One region of the Thermosinus carboxydivorans Nor1 genome, then DNA from elsewhere that is predicted to be linked to it. Evidence: predicted binding sites of a transcription regulator. Region 1 holds the regulator's gene; the other holds the start of a gene.
The links. Region 1 encodes HrcA, which represses chaperone genes, less so after heat shock. Its sites were predicted from a motif close to TGTTAGCACTCNNNNNNNNNGAGTGCTAACA; they were not measured.
Positions count from the first base shown of each region.

Region 1 (4,431 bases):
CACTGCCCTTTGCCGCCTGGGCTGCTATAACCTCCTCGACTTTTTCCAGCGGATTAAACCCGGCATTTTCGACGATTTGGGCCAATGGCCGCTTCAAGGCGTTGGTTACACAGTCCACACCATATGCAGCCATGCCTTTAATTTCCTCCCGCGCTTTTTCCACCGCCCGAGCAATGGCGATTTCGCAGGCGCCGCCGCCGGGAACGTAGCCGCCCTTGATTGCCGCCTGAACACTGGACGCGGCATCTTTCGCGATGCGCTCGCGCTCACCAACTACTTCTTCCGTGGCCGCCCCTACTAAAATGGTGGCCATCGGCTTGCCTTGGCCGCCAAGAATACGGACATGTTCAAGCTTCTCGTCTTCGTAGACGCGTTCAGCATAACCAAGATATTTCTCAATATCAGCCAGGTCTTTCTTCAGACCGGTGCGTTTCATCATCCGCGCCCCGGTGTGCTCAGCCGCTCGCCGCAAATCTTTGGCTGGGACGCGCTGGATTACCATCACGCCGGCATCGGTCAGAATTTCGTCGGCGTCATCATGGACGCCCCGGTCAACAAGGACGAGCCTGACCCCGAGTTCAACGATTTTACGCACATTGCGCTTGAACTCATCTTGAAGCTCTATGTACCGTTTAAACCCTGACTCGGTGCTAAGAGCTTCATCGCCGATTTCCTCGGGCTCGAGCGCATCGTCAATGACCAGCACCTTCACATCCGTAAGCTCTTCCGGCATTTCTTTGTTCATGCGCTCTTTATCAACAATGACACCCATGAATACTTCATTTTCGGCGCCTTCTTCGGCCGTGATAATATCCGAAAGTTTAAAGTTGGGTTCGCATAATTTTTCCGCCCCAATAAGGCGTGCCGCAGCTACCACCAGGTCGGCAATATCCGCATGCTCCCGGCCGGCAATCATCGCGATATTCCGTAAAACAGGATCGTTTAAATCGGTTACCTTGCGACCTCGCCGCTTTATTTCCTCAATCGCTCGGGCGACGCCATAACGAACCCCTTCAATGACCCGGGCCACCGGCACACCCCGCAATACCTGGTTGACACCTTCGGCAACAAGCCCGCCGGCCATGATGGTAGCCGTCGTTGTCCCATCCCCCACCTCGGCCTGCTGAGCTTTAGCAATATTAATCAGCATCTTGGCGGCAGGATGGTTTACATCCATTTTATCTAAAATGGTTACTCCATCATTGGTAATAATGACTTCGCCAAAACGGTCCACGAGCATGGTATCGAGCCCTTTCGGGCCGATGGTTCCCTCAACGGCCGCCGTAATGGCGCGTACTGCGTTGGCATTGGTAAGCAGCGCCGCGAGACGTTCATCTACTTCTGCGCCGCTGCCAGCTTGCTTAAGATTCATCTAGCCCATTCCTCCCATAGGTACGGGCGGCATTTATGCCGCCCTAAATTCCGTATTTTTTCAAGATTTGCCCCAAATGCCGGTGCATGAATTCCAGCACCGACATTATTCGGCCATATTCCATGCGGGTAGGACCCAAAACAGCCACTGTGCCAACTACCTGCCCGTCGACGCGATAGGTAGCTTGCACCATGCTGCAGTCATGAATGCCGGTATATTTGTTTTCCCCGCCGATAGTGACAACCACCCCGTCGCTTTCCCGCATATGCAGGATATCGACCAGGAGCTGCTCTTCTTCCAGCATGGCCAGCAAACCTCTGACCTTATCCACATCGCGGAATTCCGGCTGGTCCAAAACCTGGGTCGTTCCGCCCGTATACACCCGGTCTTTTCTTTCTACCGCCAGCGCATCCTTAATAAATTCTAACGCTGTTTCAAAAAGAGCGCGGTTGGGTATAATATCGTGCTTAATTTCCCGCAAAAGGGAAGATTTTATCCGGTCAAAAGCCAGACCGGCCAGGCGCTCGTTGATGGCGCCGGCAATTTTCTGCAGCTCTTGAAAACCGATACCCTCAGGGATTTCAATAATTTTATTTTCTACAAAACCGGTATCGGAAACAACAACAAGGATGGCGCGCCGTTCATCCAGTGGTAAAAACTGCATATATTTGAAAGCACATTGTGAAAGCTGCGGCGCAAGTACCAGGGAAATGTTGCGGGTGATGCGCGACAGAATTTTTGCCGTTTCCTGAAAGACCTCTTCCAGCCGTCGCACCTTGGTTTGATACCAGCGTTCAATCAGGGCAATTTCTTTTTCAGAAAGAGGTTGCGGCGCCAGCAAACAATCAACATAAAAGCGATAGCCTTTGGCCGAAGGTATGCGGCCGGCAGAAGTGTGGGGTTGTTCGAGATAACCTAATAATTCTAAATCGGCCATTTCATTGCGAATAGTAGCCGGACTAACCCCCAAGTTGTATTTGCGAGCAATTGTGCGCGACCCCACTGGCTCCGCGGTAGAAATATAATCATCAATAATGGCCTGAAGAATTTTCCGCTTTCTCTCGTCCACCCCTTACACCTCCTGTTGTTAGCACTCGTTCGATTAGAGTGCTAATGCCTAATTAAAACATACCACCGTGACCTGCCGCTGTCAAGATAATCGTGTAATTTCAAGCCTTGTCCGGCAAAAAGGACGCAAAAACAATATTGCCAAATTTCATCCCTAAGTCGGTGAGGCGCAGCCTGTTGCCGCACCGCTCTACCAGCCCGCGCTGCGAGAGGGTGTCAATCGTGGCGCGGTACGCGTCCCAAAAAGAGATACCAAAACGTTCTTGGAATATTCCGCTATCAAGCCCAGCGGCAGTGCGCAGGGCCAGAAAAATAAATTCGGTAATCTGCGTTTGTCTGTCCAATACTTCGCGGTCGTGGACGGCCAAAGCGCCCTGTCGCTGCGCCTGGATATATTCTGTCACTTGGGGAGTATTAGCCCAGCGCACTCCGTCTACGAAAGAATAAGCAGCGGCGCCTAACCCCAAGAAAGGCTGATAGTGCCAATATTTGAGATTATGGCGGCATTCGTAGCCGCTCAGACAATAGTTGGAAATTTCATACCGGCGGTAGCCCGCTTGCCGTAAAAAAGCAGTTACCAAGTCGTACATTGCTTCTTCTTCTGTTTCATCAGGCAGAGCAAGCTTACCGGCAGCATGGCTAACAGCGAAAGGGGTGCCCTCCTCCACTTTCAGGCCGTACACCGAAAGGTGTGGCACCCCAAGTTCTGTAGCCCTGCTTAGACTGTCCGCCACGTCCGCCTGGCGCTGCTCGGGCAGGCCATACATTAAATCAAGGTTGATGTTGTCAAAACCAGCCGCTCGCGCCAATTCAACAGCCTCAATCCCCTGTTCGGCCGTATGAACGCGCCCGAGCAGGGGCAAAAGATGCGGAACAAACGTCTGAACACCGAAACTCAGGCGATTTACCCCCCAAGCCCGCAGGGCCTTTAAAAGCGGCAAATCTATCGTGCCCGGATTAGCTTCTACCGTAATTTCAACAGCCGGTTCCAGCGAAAACGCGGCAGCAAGGCTGGCAAACACCCGGCCTAAGAGTTCACTCGGCAGCACAGTAGGGGTGCCGCCACCAATATAGACGGTATCAACAACCCAACCGGCAAAACGCCTTCCCTGCTCGGCAATTTCCCGGCACAAAGCGTCAATATAGTCCTGGTACAGGTGAGCTAGGTTGTCATGAGAAGGGAAGTCACAATACAAACACTTTTGCCGGCAGAAAGGAATATGAATGTAAAGCCCGAGTTTCATGGGTCAATCCATTTTCAAAATCGCCATAAAGGCTTCCTGCGGCACTTCTACGCTACCAACCTGCTTCATGCGCTTTTTGCCTTCTTTTTGTTTTTCCAGCAGTTTCCGCTTACGCGTTATGTCACCACCATAGCATTTGGCAAGCACGTCCTTGCGGAGAGCGCGGACTGTTTCGCGAGCAATGACTTTATTGCCAATCGCCGCCTGGATAGGAATTTCGAACATTTGCCGCGGAATGATTTCTTTCAGTTTTTCTACCAGCTGCCGCCCGCGTGCTTGGGCCCGGTCGCGATGGACAATTACGCTCAGGGCGTCCACAGGATCGCCGTTGAGCAGGATATCCAACTTGACAAGGTTGGACGCGCGATAGCCGATGAGTTCGTAATCAAGCGATGCGTAACCCCGGGTAGCTGACTTGAGACGATCAAAATAGTCATAAATAATTTCGCTAAGCGGCAGTTCATAAGTCAACATTACGCGCGTCATATCAAGATACCGCATATCTTTAAACTCGCCGCGTTTTTCCTGCGACAGCTCCATAACCGCCCCTACATAGTCATTAGGCACGATGATACTGGCACGAACATACGGCTCTTCAATATGGTCGATTTCCTGAGGCGTAGGCAGCCGTGCAGGATTGTCGATATCCAAAATTTCCCCGTTTGTCTTGTATACTTTGTAAATTACGTTCGGCGCCGTAGTTATCAGCGTCAAGTTATACTCGCGCTCGAGGCGCTCTTGAATGAC
Region 1 covers NZ_AAWL01000009.1:38,036-42,466, reverse strand. Annotated here, with positions in the region: gene TCARDRAFT_RS07790 (TCP-1/cpn60 chaperonin family protein) at 1-1,372, opposite strand, end outside; gene hrcA (heat-inducible transcriptional repressor HrcA) at 1,416-2,441, opposite strand; gene hemW (radical SAM family heme chaperone HemW) at 2,542-3,684, opposite strand; gene lepA (translation elongation factor 4) at 3,688-4,431, opposite strand, start outside.

Region 2 (4,431 bases), on a different contig from region 1:
CTTCTCTATGCGTAGGCGGTGGGCCGGCTATTGCCACTGTAATCGAAAAACTGTAGCGTAGGTAGACGAAGTTATCTTACTTCTGAGTGCTTTTTCAGTGACGATAAAGTGTTTCGCTGTTTTATGGCAATAGAAAAACTAGGAGGTATAAGATATGGCGATTCAAAAGCTTTTGGTGATCGGGGCTGGACAAATGGGCAGTGGTATTGCCCAAGTCGCCGCTGCTGCCGGCTTGGAAGTGGTAATTCACGATATCAAACAAGAATTTATTGACCGCAGCCTTAAGACTATCGATAAGAACCTGGTTAGGCTGGTGGAAAAGGGCAAACTGACGGAAGAAGACCGGCAGGCAACGTTGGGGCGGATAAGAGGTGAGCTGGATTTGGCCGCCGCCGCAGTTGCCGTCGATTTTGCCGTAGAAGCGGTTACGGAAAACTTTAATGTCAAGAAAGAAATATTTACTATTCTTGATGATACCTGCCCGGCTCACACTATCCTTGCCAGCAATACCTCTTCATTACCAATTACCCAGATTGCCGCAGTAACCAAACGGCCGGACCAAGTGATTGGCATGCACTTTTTCAACCCGGTGCCGGTAATGCAGCTAGTTGAGGTTATCATGGGTCTTGCGACTTCGTTGGAGACTTATGAAACAACGCGGGAGTTGGCTCTTACCTTGAAGAAAACTCCAGTCAAAGTAGCGGATTTTCCAGGCTTTTGTGGCAATCGGATCATGGTGCCAATGATCAATGAAGCGATTTATGCCCTCATGGAGGGGGTGGCTAGTGTCGAGGATATTGACAACGTGGCTAAACTGGGCTTTAATCATCCGATGGGGCCACTTGCCCTCGCCGACCTGATAGGCCTCGATACTATTTTGTATGTTATGGAGGTGCTTTACAAGGGATACGGAGATCCCAAGTACCGCCCATGTCCGCTACTTCGTAAATACGTCGATGCTGGCTGGTTGGGCCGCAAATCCGGCCGTGGTTTCTATGATTACTCGATAAAGTAAGGAGGATAGGGTGATGCCTGACAATATCGTGGTGGAAAGAGATGGCGCAATAGCCGTTATTATTGTGAACCGTCCCAAAGAGATGAATGCCCTCAATCTGGCTACAATGCTGGAGCTTGACCGCATCATTCGGTCCTTGGAGGATGACCAGAGTGTAGGGGCACTGATAATAACGGGGAGCGGCGAGAAGGCTTTTGTGGCTGGAGCGGACATCAGCGAAATGGCCGATATGGGCGCCATGCAGGCCAAAGAATGGGCTCGATTGGGGCAGCAAGTCTTCTCCCGCATTGAAAACTTTCCCCGCCCAGTTATCGCCGCCGTTAACGGCTACGCTTTGGGAGGCGGCTGTGAACTGGCTATGGCGTGCGATATCCGCTTAGCATCTGAGAAAGCTAAGTTTGGCCAACCGGAAGTCAATCTAGGCATAATTCCAGGCTTTGGTGGCACCCAGCGACTCACTAGGTTGGTGGGAAAGGGACAAGCTAAACTACTTATTTTTAGTGGGGATATTATTGACGCCCAAGAAGCTTTGCGCATCGGCTTGGTAGATAGGGTTGTTTCCGCCGATGAATTAATGGTAGCTGCCAAGGCGCTAGCCAATAAGATGATAGCTAAGGCTCCGCTGGCGGTTAGCCAAGCAAAACTAGCCATTAATAAAGGTGTCGAGATGGATTCAGAATCGGGCTATATGTTTGAGTCTGAAATTTTTGGCATGTGTTTTACTACAGCCGACCAGAAGGAAGGAATGCGGGCCTTCCTAGAAAAAAGAAAACCTGTATTTAGTGGTCAATAGCATGGGAGTTGATGAGAGTTGCGTTTTCCCGAGCAAAACAGGGGAAACAATTGTTGCTTTCTAATAGCAGCAATAGACATCGATGGTTATTAAGCAGTGGTAATTTCTAGGCCGTATCGCGGATTAGCTAGCATGGACGCTAGCAAAGATCTAACAAGCAAGGTACTGCTCCATTCGTACTCCGTGCATTACTGACTATAGCAAAAAGTATTCCGTTATTTTTAAAATTCAAGTAAGTTATACTACCAAATTATTACACGTATTTAGTCGTGGGACCCTATAAAAGATTGACACGGTAAATTGCCGAAACATCTTGACGAGCAGTGCAAAATTCTATAAAATAAAACGTGTTAGCACTCGACTATAATGAGTGCTAACACGTTTCTGCTTATTGCCCTGTTAAACACTCCAGCTGATTTTTAATGTGGCCTATCAAGCGACATTATTAATTGGTTAGGAGGTTTTATTATGTCTTTTCAAAGTAAATTGCGAAATCACGATAATACTTACCGAGAACTGTTTAAACGGCATCCTGACAACCCCATATTGACCGCCCACGATTGGCCCTATGCTGCCAATACGGTGTTTAACCCTGCGGCAACCATGTTTAACGGCAAAGTGCTGCTGTTGGCGCGGGTTGAAGACCGGCGGGGTTTTTCCCACTTAACGAAAGCGATCAGTGAAGATGGGGTAACAAATTGGCAGATCGACCCTGTTCCCACTTTTGAACCCGACCCGGAACGTTATCCGGAAGAAATCTGGGGGATTGAGGATCCCCGCATAACCTGGATTGAAGAATTAGGCAAATGGGCCGTCACGTATACGGCCTATTCCCGGGGCGGTCCGTTGGTATCTTTGGCGTTGACTAAAGATTTTGTTAACTTTGAACGGCTTGGCCCCATTATGCCGCCTGATGACAAAGATGCTGCGCTTTTTCCGCGGCGGTTCAACGGCAAATGGCTGCTCGTTCACCGGCCTGTTTCGGCCAACTATGGTCCGGGGGCACACATCTGGGTATCGTGGTCTGATGATTTGAAATATTGGGGCGACCACCAAATGCTGATTAATGCCCGCCGCGGCGGATGGTGGGATAGCAATAAAATTGGCCTTTCCCCGCCACCGCTCGAAACTCCGGAAGGGTGGCTTATCCTTTATCACGGTGTGAGACAGACAGCGGCAGGAGCAATTTACCGGCTGGGACTTGCACTGCTTGATCTGGAAAACCCTTTACACGTACTCCGCAGGAGCGATGAATGGGTGTTTGGTCCGTCAGAACCCTATGAGCGGGAAGGGGACGTCGATGACGTCGTATTCCCCTGCGGCTGGATATTGGACGAAACGACGGGCCAAATCAAGATGTACTATGGTGCTGCAGATACGTGCATTGCTTTGGCAACTGCTTCACTAAGCGATCTGCTTGAATACATAAAACGATGTCCCGAACCGAAAGAAGAAGACAACCTGATATAAAAAACGGATGGCACGTATTTGGCGTATGCAGTGCCGCTGAGGCTAGTCGTAACCCAGCTTCTCTGCCGCGTATCACCTACAATGCCCTTTGTGCGGTGTTGTATAGATGGCGGCAGAGATTTTTTTGCACTAGTAAATAAAAAATGCTTAAAAATGATTGTGTTTGGAGGTGGATGGAGATGACTGCGCTGAACAGAATGAGAAAAATTGCCTTTTTAAGTACTTATCCGCCGCGGGAGTGCGGCCTGGCAACCTTTACGCAGGACCTTGTGAACGCGATGGCTACAGTTGTGCCGCTCATCAAACCGGTGGTAATTGCGGTAAACAACTCGGATTATTATTATGATGACAAGGTAGTTATGGAAATTAGGCAGCACGACCGCACCAGCTACTTGGAAACTGCCCGCAAGATTAACGCATCGGATATCGAGCTGGTGATTATTGAACATGAGTACGGCATTTTCGGCGGCGAGTGCGGCGAATACATTCTGGATTTGGTTGAAAACTTGCAAGTGCCGGTCATTACCACCTTACACACCGTATTGCCTAACCCATCGGAAAAGCAGCTAGCCATCTTGCGGGTGCTTGGGCAAAAGAGCACGCGACTGGTTACCATGGCAAGGAACACGCTGGAGATACTGGAAAATATTTACGGCATCGATCGCGGCAAAGTCGAGGTTATCCACCATGGCGTTCCTTTTCGCAATATGGAACCGCGCGAAAAACTCAAAGAAAAACATGGTTACAAAGATCACCATGTCATCAGTACATTCGGCTTGATCAGTCCGGGCAAGGGACTGGAATACGGCATCGAAGCAATTGCCAAAGTCGTTCAGGACTACAAAAATGTAATTTATCTCATCCTGGGCAAAACTCATCCCTGTGTCAAACAACAATCGGGTGAACAATATCGTCAGCAGCTGACGGAAATGGTTAAACGCCTGGGGATTGAGGAACATGTCAAGTTCGTGGACAAATATCTTACCAAGGAAGAAATAATTTACTATCTGCAGCTGTCTGACATATACCTGACGCCATACCTGGGCAAAGACCAGGCGGTGAGCGGCACGCTCGCCTATGCCGTAGGTTATGGTCGGGTAGTGGTGTCTACGCCGTACAGTTATGCCAAGGAAATGCTTGGCGGAGGGAGGGG
Region 2 covers NZ_AAWL01000016.1:33,302-37,732, forward strand. Annotated here, with positions in the region: gene TCARDRAFT_RS10540 (thiolase family protein) at 1-56, shown strand, start outside; gene TCARDRAFT_RS10545 (3-hydroxybutyryl-CoA dehydrogenase) at 155-1,015, shown strand; gene TCARDRAFT_RS10550 (enoyl-CoA hydratase-related protein) at 1,029-1,808, shown strand; gene TCARDRAFT_RS10555 (glycoside hydrolase family 130 protein) at 2,277-3,278, shown strand; gene TCARDRAFT_RS10560 (glycosyltransferase family 4 protein) at 3,458-4,431, shown strand, end outside.
Region 2: TCARDRAFT_RS10555 (glycoside hydrolase family 130 protein) is a predicted target of HrcA. The motif match lies at 2,157-2,187, and genes of this name have one in related genera.